Regions from separate parts of the Holdemanella sp. DFI.5.55 genome, predicted to be linked through region 1. Evidence: riboswitches for the same ligand, from Rfam matches in the RefSeq annotation. Region 1 holds a riboswitch; each other region holds the start of a gene.

Region 1 (4,406 bases):
AACTGGCTCACTCATAAATAACCCCTTCTCAATACGTCTAATTATAACATACTCACCAATCTCATTTTTAGTAACATATGTCACGAGAGAATATAACATTTAAACGTTACACACTTAATATATCATACTTTTATAAACAACACACAACATCAATTAATTTCTACAAATAATTGTTAAAAAATATAAACGATGTAAAATACTACAATTATAAAATATCAATATTCTCTCCAGATAGAGCCTTATTCATACTTCTTACAGCACAGAATTTACCACACATACTACAAGTGTCACTATGATCATCTTCTGGCATACGAGATTGACGAATTGCTTTTGCGGTTTCTGGATCTAGCGCACACTCAAATTGCGCATCCCAATCTAGATTCTTTCTTGCGTCAGCCATCTTGTCATCAATATCTCGTGCTCCTTTAACACCTTTGGCAATATCAGCCGCATGTGCTGCAATCTTAGAAGCAATGATTCCTTGTTTTGTATCTTCAACATTTGGTAAAGCCAAGTGTTCTGCCGGTGTTACATAACATAAGAAGGCTGCTCCTGACATAGCTGCAACCGCACCACCAATAGCCGCTGTAATATGATCATAGCCTGGCGCAATATCTGTAACTAATGGGCCTAACACATAAAATGGAGCACCCATACAGATTTGTTGCTGAACCTGCATATTGGCCGCAACCTGATCTAATGGAACATGTCCAGGTCCTTCGACAATAACTTGTACGTTATGTTCCCAAGCACGTTTTGTAAGTTCTCCTAAACGAACCAATTCTTCGATTTGACAGACATCTGTGGCATCTGCTAAACATCCAGGACGACAAGCATCTCCTAAAGAAATCGTCACATCATATTTTTCACAGATATCCAAGATTTCATCATAGTATTCATAGAATGGGTTTTCTTCACCTGTCATTGACATCCACGCAAAGACTAAACTTCCTCCACGAGAAACAATATTCATTTTACGTTTGTGTTTTTTGATTTGATCAATCGTCTTTCTTGTGATTCCACAGTGCAAAGTAACAAAATCCACACCATCTTTGGCATGTAACTCGACTACATCCAAGAAATCCTTTGCGGTTAATGTATTTAAATCTCTTTGGTAGTGAATCACACTATCATATACAGGTACAGTACCAATCATAGCTGGACATTCAGATGTTAATTTTTGACGGAATGGTTGTGTATTTCCATGACTCGATAAATCCATAATTGATTCTGCGCCAAGATTTACGGCTGCCATAACTTTTTCCATTTCGACATCATAATCTTTACAATCTCTAGAAACCCCTAAGTTTACATTGATCTTCGTGCGTAACATACTTCCCACACCTTCAGGATTTAAAGATTTATGGTTTTTATTGGCCGGAATTACAACCTTACCACATGCGACTAACTCTCTTAGTTCTTCTTCAGTCATTTTTTCTTTTTGGGCTACAATCTTCATTTCTGGCGTAATAATCCCCTTACGCGCAGCATCCATCTGAGTGGTATATGTAGCGCCTGTACTTACTGTACCTTCATTTGTGTTCATTTTAAAATCTCCTTTTCCAAATGATTATTTAACGTGACAAAAAGTGGTGCCCCCATTTCGCCACAAAAAAAAGTGAGCAACCAATATAGGTATACTCACACTAAAAAGACAAAGTATTTCCCTACGTTGGCATTATCCAAATCAGGTTATAGGTCGAAAGTCATACTTTCCTCTCAGCCTGTACTACAAGCTCCCTTTTTTCATTTACATTTAAGTTATACACCAATTCTAAAAGATAGTAAAGATATAAGACATTTATTTTCGAACAGGCTTTTCTTCTTTATCCCAAATTCCAATTCCAGTAATGGCACAAATCATTGAGAAAATAGGAACGACAAAGATAAACCATGCGTATGGAATATAAGCTGTTGAGCACCCAAGTACGCCCATGACATAAATTGTCGCAACACCCCAAGGAACGATAGGCGCAGATAATGTCCCAGAATCTTCGAGTGTTCTAGATAATACTTTACGAGAAACATTCATATCTTCATAAGTCGATTCAAACGTTTGTTCAGTTACAATGATAGATACTGTTTGTCCGCCAGCTGTTAAGAAGTTCACAACATAACAATACACCAAAGTGACAAACACTAGTACTGTACGATTCTTTATAAATTTTAAAAGAACATTTTTTGCCAAAACATCCAAAATACCAGTAGACGTTATGACAGCTCCCATTACACTAGCAACCATAAATGTCACTAATAATTCAGACATAGAAAGTACACCACCACGATTCAACATTGGATCAACAATGGATACACCTGTTTCAATGCTGAAACCATTAAAAGCATAGTTCATTAAATCAACAAAGTTTACCCCTTGAAATACCATCGCAAAAGCAGCAGATACAACTACGGCTAAGCCCATTCCTAATAAGGAAGGTAATTTAAATACAGAAATCAAAATAACTAGAATAGCAGGTAAAATCAATAGAACATTGATATTGAAATGTTTAGATAGCGTATCTAAAATCAATTTTTGTTGGGCAAGGTCCATACTTCCACCACTATAATACAAGCCGGCAATTGTAAATAAGATCAAAGCGACTACAGCTGCAGGAAGTGTTGTATACTGCATAGAATGAATGTGAGCATATAAAGGTACTTTACTTACACCACTTGCTAAATTGGTTGTATCTGATAAAGGCGACATCTTATCTCCTAGCCACGCTCCAGAAACAACGGCACCTACAACTAATGGTACGGGAATACTTGTTGTAGCGGCAATTCCCACCATCGCAAGACCCATGGTTGCCACAGAACCAAAGGATGTTCCTGTAAATTCACTCGTTAGGGCACAAAGGACAAAAGCTAGAGGTACTAAGATCTTCGGTGAAATCACTTGCATACCATAATACATCAATGATGGAACGGTTCCACCGGCCATCCAGATTCCCACAAGCATACCGACCATAATGACAATCAAAAATGTCGGCATACACTCAGCCGCTGTTTTAATAATATTCTGTTCCACTTCACTCCATGGAATATTTAAAAATTTTGTGGTAATAACCGCAACGATCACACCCGCAAATACCGATAGTGTTGTATTGCATCCTAAGTTGATCATAATGATCAATACGGCAATAATAGCCAAAAATGAAACCACCGCAAATAGGGTTGTTGGCTGTTTTCTTTCTTTGTTCATATCAAATTTCCTTCTCTTTCATCTATAACAATTCGTCCTTTAGAAAGTCTAGAGCCGCTTTCATTCTTGCTTCTCTAAACGCAAATGATTTAAAACGATGCTCTGCTCCTTTGACAATAATACATTTTGCTCTTTCCTTAAAAATTTCTTTATACTTGTAACTACACTCACACGAAGCAGTAATGTCTTGATCTCCATGAATGGTACAAACATTTTTATCAAACAATGAAGCCTCTTTATAAGGATCGAGTGTACATGCATCTTGGTAAAATTTAAGGCTCAACTTCAATCCTTCCACATCTGCACATCCATCTTTTTCAATGTTTGAAACGTTCTGGCCACACAAAGTCAAATGTTCCTTCAAGTTATAAACTAAATCTGGTGCAGGGCACCATAACGACAATGCTTGAACTCTTTCTTTACATTGTCCTGCTACCATACTCGCTACGCATCCTCCTAGACTACATCCGTGAAGCGCAATTTTTTTAGAATCGACAAAATCTAAAGATTCGACATAATTCAACATGGCTTTCGCATCCAGAATCTCACTTGAAATAGTCATATCTTCAAAGCGTCCATCGCTTTCTCCGCTGCCATTCATGTCAAAGCGAACACTCGCAATACCAGCATCACACAATCTTTGAGATAACTCATTATGCACAAAATTTATTTCATTGCGATCATCACAAAATCCATGAAGTAGAATGACCATAGGCACTTTCGAACTTACATTGTCTGGCACATGAAGCATACCTCGTAATGTCAATCCATCCCGCTTAATTTCTACGTACTTCTGCATATATTTCCCTCCGTTTTGGGTATAATACCACAAAAAATATAATTTATTTATACCTTTTTAACACATGTATACATTTTGAATACATCAATAGCCTCTTTGTTCATCAAGATGCTATTTTTTCTTATATATTGTTGCACGGTATCCTTCCCCTTTTTTACTTTGATACATTACCATATCGGCTCTACAGTATAATTCATCAAAGGTCAATTCTTCTTTTCCATCATAAATGCAAGCCCTAAACTCATTATAATCGGATGATCTTTTATAGATTCAATTTGGATTTGTTTCAAATTCTCAAACAAACGTTTAAAGAAAGCATTGGCACACTTACGTTCCGTAACACCTGGAATAAATAACGCAAACTCATCTCCACCAAGACGCATGGCTACATCTTTATCACGACACGAT
Region 2 (4,406 bases), on a different contig from region 1:
ATGCTCTTTAGCTTTTGAATTGAGTAAATATAGTGGAAAAGTATTGTGGTTAGAAAAAAATAATGATGTGGCCGATGAAACAACTAAGGCCAATAGTGCAATTATTCATGCGGGCTATGATCCAGAGCCAAATACTTTGATGGCAAAATATAATATTTGGGGTAATAAAATTATTCCTTCTTTATGTAAAGATTTAGATGTTCCATGTAAGAATATTGGTTCTTTGGTTGTTGGATTTAGTGAAGAGGATGATAGGACCATTGAAATGTTATATAAGCGTGGTGTACAAAATGGTGTTGAAAATCAGCGTATTATTAAACAGCCTGAGCTATCTGTTATGGAACCCAATTTAAATTCAGACTGTACAAGCGCTTTATATGCGCCAAGTGCATGTATTATCAATCCTTGGCAGTTTGCGATCGCATTAAGTGAAGTGGCAATTCAAAATGGTGTAGAGCTTCGTTTGAATGAAGAGGTTACGAGTATAAAAAAAGATGGAGATATCTTTATTGTGAATGATACATACAAAGCTCCATTGGTTGTAAATTGTGCGGGTGTTATGTGTGATCATGTAACTGGACTTATTAAGAAACCAGATTATAAGATTACGCCAAACAAAGGAGAATATTATTTATTAGATAAGTCACAAGGAAACATGGTTCATCATGTTATTTTCCAATGCCCTACAAAGATTGGTAAGGGTGTATTGGTAGCTCCTACAGTAGATGGAAACTTAATTGTGGGTCCTACAAGTACAAATACGGATGCGGATGATTATTCGACAACGTCTGCAGGATTAAAAATAATTCGTGAAAATGCGGTTAAATCCGTACCGAATATGAAGCTTCAAGAAAATATTCGTACGTTTGCGGGATTGCGTGCAAGAAGTGATACAAAAGATTTTATTATTGGCGAAGATAAAGATATACATAATTTCTTCTTGATTGCCGGAATGGCAAGTCCAGGCTTAAGTAGTGCGAGTGCAATCGCATTAGACATTGTGAGAATGATGCAGGAAAAAGACTATTTCTTAAATTTAAAAAAGAATTATGTTTCTACAAGAAAAGTAGTTCGTTTTAAAGAAATGTCACATGAACAAAGAAAAGAATATATTGAAAAACATCCTGAGTATGGTCGTATTATTTGTCGTTGTGAAACCATTAGTGAGGGAGAGATCCTTGATGCGATTCGTCGAAGTCCCAAACCAGTTAGTTTAGATGGAATCAAACGTCGATGTAATGCTGGCATGGGAAGATGTCAGTCAGGATTCTGTGGACCTAGAGTCCAGGAAATTCTAGCTAATGAGTTGGGTGTTAGTCAGTTAGATATTGTTTTGGATAAGAACGGTTCTTATATTTTGTGTGGAAGAACAAAGGAGAATGGTGATGAATAATAGGTATGATGTAGTAGTCATCGGTGGTGGCCCTGCTGGTCTTGCCAGTGCAATCGCCGCAAGACAAAATGGTGCCAAGTCCGTTTTGATTATTGAGCGTGATAAGGAACTTGGTGGGATTTTAAATCAGTGTATTCATAACGGTTTTGGCTTACACCACTTTAAAGAGGAATTAACAGGTCCTGAATATGCAGGAAAGTATATTGATGAAGTTGATAAAACAGATATTGATATCTTATTGGATACAATGGTAATTGAGATTACGCCAGATAAAATGGTGTATTGTTCAAGTAGTATTCATGGATATTTAATGATACAGGCTAAATCTATTATTTTAAATATGGGTTGTCGTGAAAGAACACGTGGTGCAATTGCGATTCCAGGAACTAGAGCTTCTGGTGTGTTTACGGCAGGTGCAGCTCAGCGATATGTAAATATTGAAGGGTATATGCCAGGTAAAAGAGTTGTGATTTTGGGTAGTGGTGACATTGGTTTAATTATGGCGCGAAGAATGACTTTGGAGGGCGCAAAAGTTTTAGCTGTTGTTGAGGTTATGCCGTACTCAAATGGTTTGAATCGTAATATTGTTCAGTGTCTACATGATTATGATATTCCATTGTATTTAAGTCATACAATTACGGATATTGTGGGTAAGTCTAGAGTGGAAAAGGTTGTTGTTTCTAAGGTGGATGAAAATAGAAATCCAATCGAAGGAACAGAAATGGAATTTGATTGTGACTGCGTATTGTTGTCTGTTGGATTGATTCCAGAAAATGAGTTGTCAAATGATTTAGGGATTGAAATGGATTCTAGAACACATGGCCCTATTGTTTATGAAAATATGGAGACTTCTATGGAAGGGGTATTCGCATCAGGTAATGTTGTGCATGTGCATGATTTAGTGGATTTTGTAAGTTTGGAAAGTGAAACGGCTGGAATGGGTGCTGGTCGATATGTTTCAAATGGCGAAGTATCTAAGGATCGTTTCGTAAGGACGATAAATGGAGATAATATTTCGTATGTAGTTCCTCAATATATTCGTAAGGATAATGTAGAAAAGAGTGTTGAGCTTTCTTTCCGTGTAAGAAGACCAACGCAACAGGTAAATATTGTCGTGAAGGATGGGGATACAATCATTGCGAAATTTAAAAAGGAACATGTGATTCCAAGTGAAATGGAGAAGATATCAATTCCTAAAATATTGCTTGAAAAGGCAGATAAAGAATTGGTTGTATCTATTGAGGAGGATGCGTAATGAGAGAGTTAATTTGTATAACATGTCCTAAGGGTTGCCATTTAAAGGTTGATGAAGAAAATGATTATAAAGTAACTGGAAATGGTTGTCCTAGAGGTGCAATCTATGGAAAGAAAGAGTGTACGCATCCAACTCGTGTTGTGACAAGTACTGTGAAAATTGTGGGTGCTGAGATTGAAAGATTGAGCGTGAAAACCAACGGGGATATTCCAAAGGAAAAGATTTTTGATGTTATGAAGGAATTGAACCGTGTGGTTGTGAAGGCACCTGTGCATCGTGAAGATGTAATTGTTTCTGATATTTGTGGTACGGGTGTTGATTTAGTTGCGACGAAAGACTTATAATATTGTTGTTAAAAAAGGGGAGATTTTAGGCTAAGAGTAGGTTTGTCCTAGACCCTATAACCTGATTTGGATAATACCAACGTAGGGAATATATCTTTTTGATAGTGAGCTGCAGATTGGTTTTCTGCAGCTTTTTTTTCTTGGTGGAGAGAATATGAATTATTCAATTTTTGATGTGGATGGAACAATACTGGATTCAATGGAAGTATGGAATACTTTGGCAAGTCAATATGTTCAAAGTTTGGGAATGGTTCCCGAAAAAAATCTTGATGAAATTGTTTCAGATATGAGTTTAGAACAGAGCGCAACATACTTGAAGAATCATTATAAAATCAGTAAACAAGAAGAACGAATCATTTCTGAGGTATTGAATTTTATATCAGATTTTTATGAGTATGAAGTGAACCTTATGCCTGGGTTTAAAGAGTTTATTTCACATTATGATTCGATTAATGTGATTGGTACAAGTTGTGATGAAGAGCTTGTAAAAATTGCGTTGAATAGACTGGGTGTGTTGAATTATTTTGAAGATATTATAACTTGTTCAAAGGTGAATAAGTCAAAAGATGATCCGGATTTTTATTTGGCATGTGCACAAGTTTTAAACCAAAGACCAGAAGATATAATTGTGTTTGAGGATGCAGATTATTGTATAGATGTGGCGAAAAAAGTCGGATTTAAAGTGATTAAAATAAAAGATTGGAGAGATTTAAATGAAAAGTGCATTAACGATTGCGGGAAGTGATTCGAGTGGGGGAGCAGGCATTCAGGCAGACATTAAAACCATGTGTGCTAACCATGTGTTCGCAACAAGTGCAATCACGGCATTAACAGCGCAAAACACATTGGGAGTAACGGGTATTATGGATGTAACACCTGAATTTTTGGGTGAACAGCTAGATGCGGTATTTACAGATATTTATCCGGATGCGGTAAAGATTGGGATGGTATCAAGTTCTAGTTTGATTGAGATGATCGCAAAGAAACTAAAGGAATATAAGGCAGAAAATATTGTCGTTGATCCTGTGATGGTTGCGACAAGTGGTGCTAGATTGATTAGTGAGGATGCGATTGAAACATTGAAAAAAGAATTGTTGCCTTTAGCTACTTTGATTACTCCAAATATTCCGGAAGCAGAAGTGCTTTCTGAAATGGAAATTACGGATGAGGCTAGTATGGTTGAAGCGGCAAAAAAAATCAGTGAAAATTTTGGGTGCGCTACTTTAGTTAAGGGTGGTCATCAAATCAATGATGCGAATGATTTATTGTATAGAAACAATTCATATGCTTGGTTTAAAGGGAAACGTATCAATAATTCAAATACACATGGTACGGGCTGTACTTTGTCGAGCGCAATTGCATCAAATCTTGCGAAGGGATATGATTTAGATACTTCGGTAAAACGAGCAAAAGA
Region 3 (4,406 bases), on a different contig from region 1:
ATATTTACGAATCAATTCAAGTATTGTTTTTTCCTGACCCTTCGTATGAAGAATAACCGGTTTATTTAAAGCATGTGCAAGCTGAAGCTGTTTTTCAAACACTTCTTTTTGAATATTTAAATCCAAATCACACCATACACTATCCATGCCGATTTCGCCAATGATAGGTGCCTTTTTTAACAAAGGAAGCATGGATTCAAATGTATCTAAACTTGCATTCCAAGGATGTATTCCACAAGAATAGAACAACTGCTTTTGATGGACAAGTTCAAATTCTTTTTCATTTACGACGTTACAAATACCAGAAATTCCATATTCATTCTGTAGCGCATTTATTTCTTTTGAATAATGATAATGTGCATCATGCATGATTTTCACCCTTCAACAATTCATAAACTTGTTTCTTCAAATCACTTTGTGAAAATAACCAATCCCTCGATTTCTTTTCTTTAGATAAGTCTATTTCCTGCAAGATATGACTTGGCTTATTCGATAAAATCAAAATACGATCCGATAAATATAAAGCTTCATCAATATCATGTGTAACTAATAAAGTAGTACGATTATAATTCTTTCTTAATTGTAACAACCAATCTTGCATATCATTTCGAGTAATAACGTCCAACGCTCCAAATGGTTCATCTAATAAAAGAATATCCGCTTTACACAAAGAAGTTCTCAAAAAGGCAGCTCTTTGGCGCATTCCTCCTGAAAGACTCGATGGATATGCGTTTTCATAACCAGAAATACCAAATGTTTCAAATTCTTTTAAAGCTCTTTGTCTTATTGATTTATCATGATTAATTTCGCCATACAAACAAACATTATCTAAAATCGTTCTCCATTCAAGTAATAAGTCACTTTGTGGCATATATGCAAAATGACTACTAATACCTGTAATTGGTTCATCATCCACAAATACGGAGCCAGAATAATCTTCAATTAATCCTGCCAATACATTTAGAATGGTGGATTTTCCACATCCACTTGGCCCTAGAATGGAAACAAATTCACCTTCTTGAATAGAAAAAGAAATATCGTTTAATATTTCTTTTCCTGAAAATTCAAGATTTAGCTTTTCAACATATAGCTTCATTATTTTACAAACTCGTTAGTATATTGATCTTTCGCATCAATCTTTTGACTGATCAATCCTGTTTCATACATAAAATCTGTATAATTATCCCATACAGAATCTTTCATAACACCCCATGAATCTGCATCTTTGGCATATTGACTACTTAAATATTTTTGACTTTCTTTAAGAAATTTCAAATCTGTATCTGACAATGCATCCTCATGTAAGATTTCAGCTGCTTTACTTGGATGATCAATCGCATATTCATATCCTTTTTTAGTAGCTTCCATAAATTTTTTAACTGTATCTGAATTCTTTTTAATCATCTTTTTGTTGGTGATAATAACCGGAGTATAGTAATCCAAACGATTATCTAAATCAGCTAATGGCATATAGTTTAAATCATATCCATCTTGTAGTGCTTTAATAATAGCCCAACCATAGAATTCCCATCCAAGGTTCACTTTATTTTTACCAACTTCATCACTAAGTCCTGCAATACCAGACCCATCAGATCCTACGATGTTTAACTTACTAAAATCAGCACCCGCTTCATTCATAACCGCTTTAATGACAGCTTCTTCACTTGGTGCTCCCCATCCTGCATATGTTTTTCCTTCAAAATCCTTTACAGAATTGATGTTTGCACTCTTTAAAGAAACAAATCCTGAAGTGTTGTGTTGGATAATTGTCGCAATTGTTTTAATTGGAAGTGGATCTTCACTTGTTAGGGCATACGTAACATCTTCTTGGTAAGAGATTCCAAAATCAGCTTTTCCAGCCGCAACCATTGAAGTTGTCGCATTATCACCTGGCTCAATAATATCTACATCTAAACCAGCCTCTTTATAATATCCTTTGTTTTTAGCTACATAGAAACCAGTATGGTTTGTATTTGGCGTATAATCCAACATCAATGTAACCTTTGTTAATTCTTTATCAGAATTCGATGTTTGAGCACAGCCAACTAAACTTAACGCAACAGCAGCTGCACACATAGCCTTTAAAATTTTCATTTTCTTTCTCCTTTTCGTAAATGTGGAAATAATATTTTTTCCAATAGAGTCACTCCTAAATTCAATAGAATGCTCCAAAATATAATCATCAATACACACGCAAAGACTTTATCTAACATATATCCGTTTTTTACACGAAGCATGTAATAACCAAGTCCTGCTCTACTTGAAAGCCATTCACCTACAATAGCTCCGCCCACACAATAGGTAGCCGCTACCTTTAATCCTGAAAATAAGCCAATGGCACCCGATGGAATCTTAACAATTTTATAGATTTGAAATAGATTGGCACCAAAACTTTTTAATAAATTGATTTCTTTTTCATTCACTTGTGACAAGGCATCCGTAAAGGATATCGCAATCGGAAAAAAACACATAAATATGACAATTAACACTTTGGGCAACAAATCAAATCCAAACCAAATTGAAAACAAAGGCCCTAAAACCATAATAGGAACGGTTTGTGTCACAATCAAATATGGATAAACACTTGTCTTAAATGTTTTGGATAGATCCATACAAATTGAAATAAGTATCGCAAAGAAAGTACTAATCAACAATCCTAAGATTGATTCTTGCAACGTAACAAGCGAATGTTGCATTAGAATATCAAAATTCTCAATAAGTGCACTGATAATTTTTGATGGACTTGGCAAAATATAAAGTGAAATATCAAATACACGAACATATAATTCCCAGCCACCAATCACTAGAATAAACACAAGCAACGGCATGACAATTCTACGATTTTTCTTCATTCACTAGCTCCTTTCCAAATAAAAAAGGCACCCTAGAGTGCCACCATCAATCGATATGACTCCCTACGCTAGAATTAACCAGATCAGGTAATAAGGGTTTTTCTCAGCATTTGCACCCCTGTCATGTATGTTTTTACTTGCCCATTGATTATATCACAATCTTAGACTAATTTATATTTCTTGCATATATCCTCAACAATTCCATCTAAACTTTTACCATCCATTGAAATCGAATCCATTTTGGATGCATATAAAGTATGGAAATAATCAAAATCCGCCTGTATTTCTCGCATATAATATGCCTTATGCTTATTTAGATACGATTGAGGGATGTGCAAAAGATTGTCATTATCATCCGTAAATTCCAAGCGTTTAAAAACATTTTCAGTTCGATTTGTTAAGTCGAAACAAATAATATCTGAATCTTCAAAGAAATCTTCATATGCATCTAAATACGCAATAGGACTTAGGGCAATGACTACATTTTCATTTTCTTTGATCCAAGATGAAATCATTTCTGCACGCAATTCATCACATTCATATTGATCATTATATTCATCTTGAAACACAAGCATCGTACCATATTTTTCTTTGATTTTCGCATCCATATCGATAAAGTTGTAACCTATTTTCCTTGCCAAGAACTCACCAACAGTGCTCTTTCCAATGTTACACATCCCAAAAATTAATATTTTCATTTTTCCCTCTACATCATTACACGAATCAATCCACATAAAACTAAATGTCCCACATAGAACCAATAAAAAAACCATTTCATAAATGTACTCTTTCCTCTTGTTCCATCATATAAAGACATAATCGGATATACTAAAACAATTCCGAACTGCAACAAACCATAAACTACATCAATACATAAACAATAGACCATTGCATACATAGAAATATATAAGGCCATACCGAGTACTTGTTTTTTTAGATTGCCTTGATTTTTATAAATGTGGTTTGTACAAAGAATGGGAAAGCATGACCAATCACTTGGAAATGCCAACAAACAAAGAATTAGAATACAACCTATCTTCTTTGCATCTTTCCATTCTTGATATTCCACCCATAAACCAATCACCGACAAGAATAATGGCCATATAATACTTGTCTGATTTAATAAAGAATCTTTTAAAGGAATCAAAGAAATGCCAAAACAGAGGTTATACGCAAAGTGAGCGATAATTGAAAAAATCAATAATCTTTCTAAGTACTTCTTTAAACTATGCGTATGCGTATAGCCTTCAACCACCATAAACCACATGATAGGTGCTGCCACTCGTCCAATTAAATGAATCAATAAAAGCCACCAATACTTTTCATAATTCGGATAAAATGTTGTTGCGAAATGATCCATAAACATCGCAATGATCGCAATCATCTTGATTTGATTTCCATTTTACTTTTTTATCATTGAGTCACACCTTCTCCTACATTAGGTTCAAAGTGCGAATAAACAACATCTGCACCAAATAAAAGAAGTAAAACCAAACATGCCGCAGATAATTTTTTATTTAGGCTATGTCACAACAAACAGTTGATAAATAGCCA
Region 4 (4,406 bases), on a different contig from region 1:
TCGTCAGTCCATCCGTATTCGAAGTATACATATATTTTTCTTTTTCATACTTCTCTTTTAATGCTCTAGAAAGCATAAGAACAAGTAAGCATGAAGCTGAAGTTAGATAAATACCGATAATCAATATCGCTACGATATTACTTTGAGAAAGCATCGATTCAGATATGGATACAGATGCATTATAATTTCCGTGTTTTCGAGTTATATATTGATAGTTTCTATCAGAAGTCAGAATCTTCTTCCCAATTTTATTTTTGTCGGTAGCCCTCAATTATTTTCGTCTTTGAATTTACAACATAAATTTCCATTCCCTTATACACAGGCATATCAGCTACAACATTTGAAATTTAGTTTTGTTTCAACTCCTTTAAAAGACGCTTTGGCGTAATACCCACTTGAACCATATGTGTTTTCGACTCATTCCAAGTAATCGCATACATCATCTCTTTAGCTTCAGCCGTATTTGGCGTGACATCCTGGCATAATGTTAAATCTTTATTATTTAACATCTGTTTAAAGAAAGCCATTTGTTCACCTGAATCAAAGCTATATCCAAAATACTTAGGTATCGAACCCGAATAGATCGTTCCCGTATCATCAATAAAATGAATTTCATCCACGGACATTAAAGATGCGATTTTTTGATGTTTATCAATATCATATTCAACTTCCGGCTTGGCATCCACAATATAAGATATGGCTTTAGCACGTACTATATAATCATCTTTTAATTATTTCACAAATCGCTCTTCATTCGACTCATTTTTATCAAGATCCGCAATCACACGATCCAATAATACATAGGATGTGGTTTGCGCATTCTTTTCATTTACATATCTTAATATACATGCTTCAAGAATCAATACGAGGGCAACAATGGTGATTGAAAGCACTAATATTTTTCTTTTTCTCGCAATTACTATTTTAGGTTATATTTTTCAAAAATAAAAGTGGCATTTGTTATGCCACGATTTTTTGAATCGATTTCTTCAATTCTTCAGCTGCTTTTTTTGTATCCTCTTGATCCATAATAGCCGATACAACACAAACACCTTGAATAGGACTCTTTTCTAAAACAGAAAGATTGTCTTTATTTAATCCTCCAATCGCACAGACCGGAATCTTGACAGCCGAACAAATGTCATTCAATGTTTCCACACTCGTAATCGTCGTCGTCACATGCGTCTTTGTCGGATAAATGGCACCACAACCCAAATAGTCAGCACCATCAGCCTCTGCTTTTTTTGCAACTTCAACAGTCTTTGCGGTAGCCCCAATAATACAATCTTTTCCCATTATTTTACGAGCTACAGAAATTGGCATATCTTCATTTCCTAAATGAACACCACATCCTACAGCCATTGCGACATCGATTCGATCATCAATAATTAATGGAATATGATAAAAATCAGTAATCTCTTTTACTTTTAAAGCGAGTTCATAGTACTCTAAAGTCGACTTATTTTTTTCACGAAGCTGTATAATGGTTGCTCCACCTAGACATGCCCCTTTAACTTTATTTAAAAAAGTTTCTTCATCATAACCATCTGAATTGGTAATAAAATATAATGTATAATCTACTTTTTTCATCCTAACACCTCAATTTTAAACAAAGATTCATCAAAACTGGTAAGTTTATAGATCTCATCCATAAAATGCATATGAAAAGTTCCAGGTCCTTCACTTTTCGTCTTTTCTGCAGCAACTTCATAATAACAAGTTGCCTTAATACAAGCCAATAATGGAGAATAACTAGCTAAAAATGTAGCGATTGCCACATTTAACATACATCCAGTGCCTGTGATTCTTGAAAGCATTTCACAACCATTTGAAATTAAATTCACGTCTTTACCATCTGTAATGACATCGATCTTGCCGCTACAAACAACTACACAACCAAGATGTAAAGCCATGTCCTTTAGCCATTTTGCGCTTTCATAGATATTCTCTTCATCGAGAACATCCGCATCTACACCGTGCGCATGACTTGTCATCCCATAAAAAGCTTTACATTCACTGATGTTCCCTTTAATGACGGTTGGACAATATAAAGAAACAAGTTCTTTGGCATAATTTAATCGAAGTGTTGAACAAGCCACTCCAACCAAATCTAAAATGAATGGTATTCCTTTTTCTTTGGCACATTTTGCACTAATCATCATAGATTTAGCTCTAACATCATCAAAGTTACCTAAATTTAATGCCAAAGCCGCAGAATGGCAAGTGATATCATCAACTTCATCGGGGTGACAAGCCATAATTGGCTTCGCTCCTAAAGCTAATATAAGATTTGCACAATCATTAATTGAAATCGGATTTGTGATACAGTGAATCAAATTATTCGTTTGTTTCAACAAATTTTTGCACTCCTAACTTTCTTTGAATATTTTCTAGGATTCCACTACGAGACATCGACTTCAATAAAACATACGCAATACTTCCACCGATGATTGTACCCATTAAAAAGCTAGGTACATAGAACATCCATGTAAGTCCAGTTCTTCCCCATAAATATGTCATCACTGGATATGAAAGAACAGAACCAATTAAACCTGTACCAATGACTTCACCAAGTACGGCAGCCCAGATTTTTCCTTTACTAACACGATATAAAATACCAGATAATGTAGCTCCAAAAATAGCACCAGTTAAAGCCAATGGTGGAATTCCCATAACTGTCATACGAATTAAACCAATAGCTAAAGCACAAAGAAATGAATACCAAGGCCCCATAAATACAGCCATTGTGATATTAATAAGATGTGCCATAGGACACATTCCTTCTACACGTAAGATTGGAGAAATGACTACTCCAACAGCTACCATCATTGAAAAAAAGACTAAGCTTAATAAGTAATTGTGTTTATTCATAATACTACCTCCTACAGATACAGATGGCCTAGAAAACACGCAAAAAACCATCTGTGGTTCGGTATTAGACAAACAGTCCTCTCTCATCCTGTCAATTCAGGCTCCCTCGCTTGTTTTCTATACTCTAGGCGCTCCCCTACAGTAAGGCAATAAAACAAAAAGACCTGCAACGTAAAAAGACAGGTCAAAAAAATCTATACTTCCTACGCCGGCATTATCCGTCAGGTTTAATGGGTCGAAGTCGAACTTCCTCTCAGCAATAGCTCCCCAGATTTATTTACTACATTTAGAATTTTAGTACAAAACAATTTAAAGTGCAAGCCAAATATGAGATCAAGAAGGAATTTACGAATGAAACAAGACAAGAATCATTTCTAGTCATTTTAGCAATCTATTTTTTGATCTTTTTAACTATGGCAATGTCTCCATATGTGATTGTGAGTGGAGAAGAAAATTCCTTATCCCACATTCTATTTTTTTGCAAGCCTTATTAGTACCAATCTGATTGTTCCATTTGCACTAAACACAATTTACTTGGTATATTTATTATTTAAAACCATCATGTCTCAAGATAATTAGTGCCTATTTTAGCTTTTCAACAAGTTTTAAAAACTTCTTCTCATTCATTACATCATTCGTTATATAATCACCATTGTAGAATAAGGCATAGGTAGTGATAGGAGTTGGCGCATTCTGCGCCTTTTCTTTTGTATCTATATGAATCGCTTTAAATTCTATATTTTGTTCTTTTGAAACATTCTCTATAATCGGAACATACTTCGCATTAAAAGGACATTGACTTGTATAATATAAGACAAAGCCAGACTCTTCGATATGACATTCTTTTGCACAAGATTTAAATTGAGGAACTTTTGAATCATTAAAATTCAAGTACCACAATTGAATACCATTACTCGCTTCATCAGAGATTTTAAAACCTTTATATGTTAAAAATTTAGGATCTGCAAGATACGGCGTCTTCTTTTTTGTAGATAAGATACAAATTCCATCCATTCCCTTCTTCTTACTGTCTTCAATACACATATTTAATAATTCACTCGAATAGCCATGACCCTTTAAAGATCCACAAACCCATAGACAATCAATATACATATAATTTTCTGCGTCCACACCAATCCACGCATTCTTTGCAGGAATATACTCAATAAAGCATTTCCCTCTTACAGATGATTTAATAAAGACAAGTCCTTCTTCAAAGCGATCAGACAACCAATCTTTCTTTGATCTTACTTGGACATCTGAATTACTACTAATGGAACAACAAATGTGTTCTTGTTCAATATTTTCTTTTGTCACATATACATAATCCATACATTAACCTCAATAAAAGTATTATGAAGGAAAAAGGAGTTGAAATCAATCCACTCCTACGTGTTTTATTTTTCGAATTTAATAGCAGCCTATGAAGTAAAGAAAATATTCTGGACTGTCTTTTTTCATCCGTTATATGTAATGAGGAAATATCTTCAATTTCCTCTAATTTCATGGTGTTTTTGTTTTTAGTACCACTGAGA

What was found. A riboswitch is a leader RNA that binds a small molecule or an ion and turns the genes downstream of it on or off. The one in region 1 is predicted to bind thiamine pyrophosphate.
Region 2: another riboswitch for thiamine pyrophosphate. It lies ahead of LJE08_RS04285 (HAD family phosphatase); the one in region 1 lies ahead of thiC (phosphomethylpyrimidine synthase ThiC).
Region 3: another riboswitch for thiamine pyrophosphate. It lies ahead of LJE08_RS08395 (ABC transporter permease); the one in region 1 lies ahead of thiC (phosphomethylpyrimidine synthase ThiC).
Region 4: another riboswitch for thiamine pyrophosphate. It lies ahead of thiW (energy coupling factor transporter S component ThiW); the one in region 1 lies ahead of thiC (phosphomethylpyrimidine synthase ThiC).

The regions. Positions count from the first base shown of each region.
Region 1 is NZ_JAJDMK010000063.1:551-4,956, reverse strand. Features, by position in the region: gene LJE08_RS10695 (Crp/Fnr family transcriptional regulator) at 1-15, opposite strand, end outside; gene thiC (phosphomethylpyrimidine synthase ThiC) at 206-1,546, opposite strand; TPP riboswitch at 1,648-1,753, opposite strand; gene nhaC (Na+/H+ antiporter NhaC) at 1,802-3,199, opposite strand; gene LJE08_RS10680 (alpha/beta hydrolase) at 3,222-3,998, opposite strand; gene LJE08_RS10675 (GGDEF domain-containing protein) at 4,202-4,406, opposite strand, start outside.
Region 2 is NZ_JAJDMK010000012.1:203-4,608, reverse strand. Features, by position in the region: gene LJE08_RS04300 (NAD(P)/FAD-dependent oxidoreductase) at 1-1,393, shown strand, start outside; gene LJE08_RS04295 (NAD(P)/FAD-dependent oxidoreductase) at 1,386-2,648, shown strand; gene LJE08_RS04290 (DUF1667 domain-containing protein) at 2,648-2,992, shown strand; TPP riboswitch at 2,998-3,097, shown strand; gene LJE08_RS04285 (HAD family phosphatase) at 3,147-3,737, shown strand; gene thiD (bifunctional hydroxymethylpyrimidine kinase/phosphomethylpyrimidine kinase) at 3,706-4,406, shown strand, end outside.
Region 3 is NZ_JAJDMK010000038.1:19-4,424, reverse strand. Features, by position in the region: gene LJE08_RS08410 (TatD family hydrolase) at 1-369, opposite strand, end outside; gene LJE08_RS08405 (ABC transporter ATP-binding protein) at 362-1,096, opposite strand; gene LJE08_RS08400 (ABC transporter substrate-binding protein) at 1,096-2,094, opposite strand; gene LJE08_RS08395 (ABC transporter permease) at 2,091-2,852, opposite strand; TPP riboswitch at 2,896-2,982, opposite strand; gene LJE08_RS08390 (shikimate kinase) at 3,014-3,550, opposite strand; gene LJE08_RS08385 (TraX family protein) at 3,559-4,242, opposite strand.
Region 4 is NZ_JAJDMK010000099.1:1,425-5,830, forward strand. Features, by position in the region: gene LJE08_RS12495 (hypothetical protein) at 348-686, opposite strand; gene LJE08_RS12500 (hypothetical protein) at 732-893, opposite strand; gene thiE (thiamine phosphate synthase) at 961-1,590, opposite strand; gene thiM (hydroxyethylthiazole kinase) at 1,587-2,357, opposite strand; gene thiW (energy coupling factor transporter S component ThiW) at 2,338-2,871, opposite strand; TPP riboswitch at 3,055-3,151, opposite strand; gene LJE08_RS12520 (GNAT family N-acetyltransferase) at 3,454-4,203, opposite strand.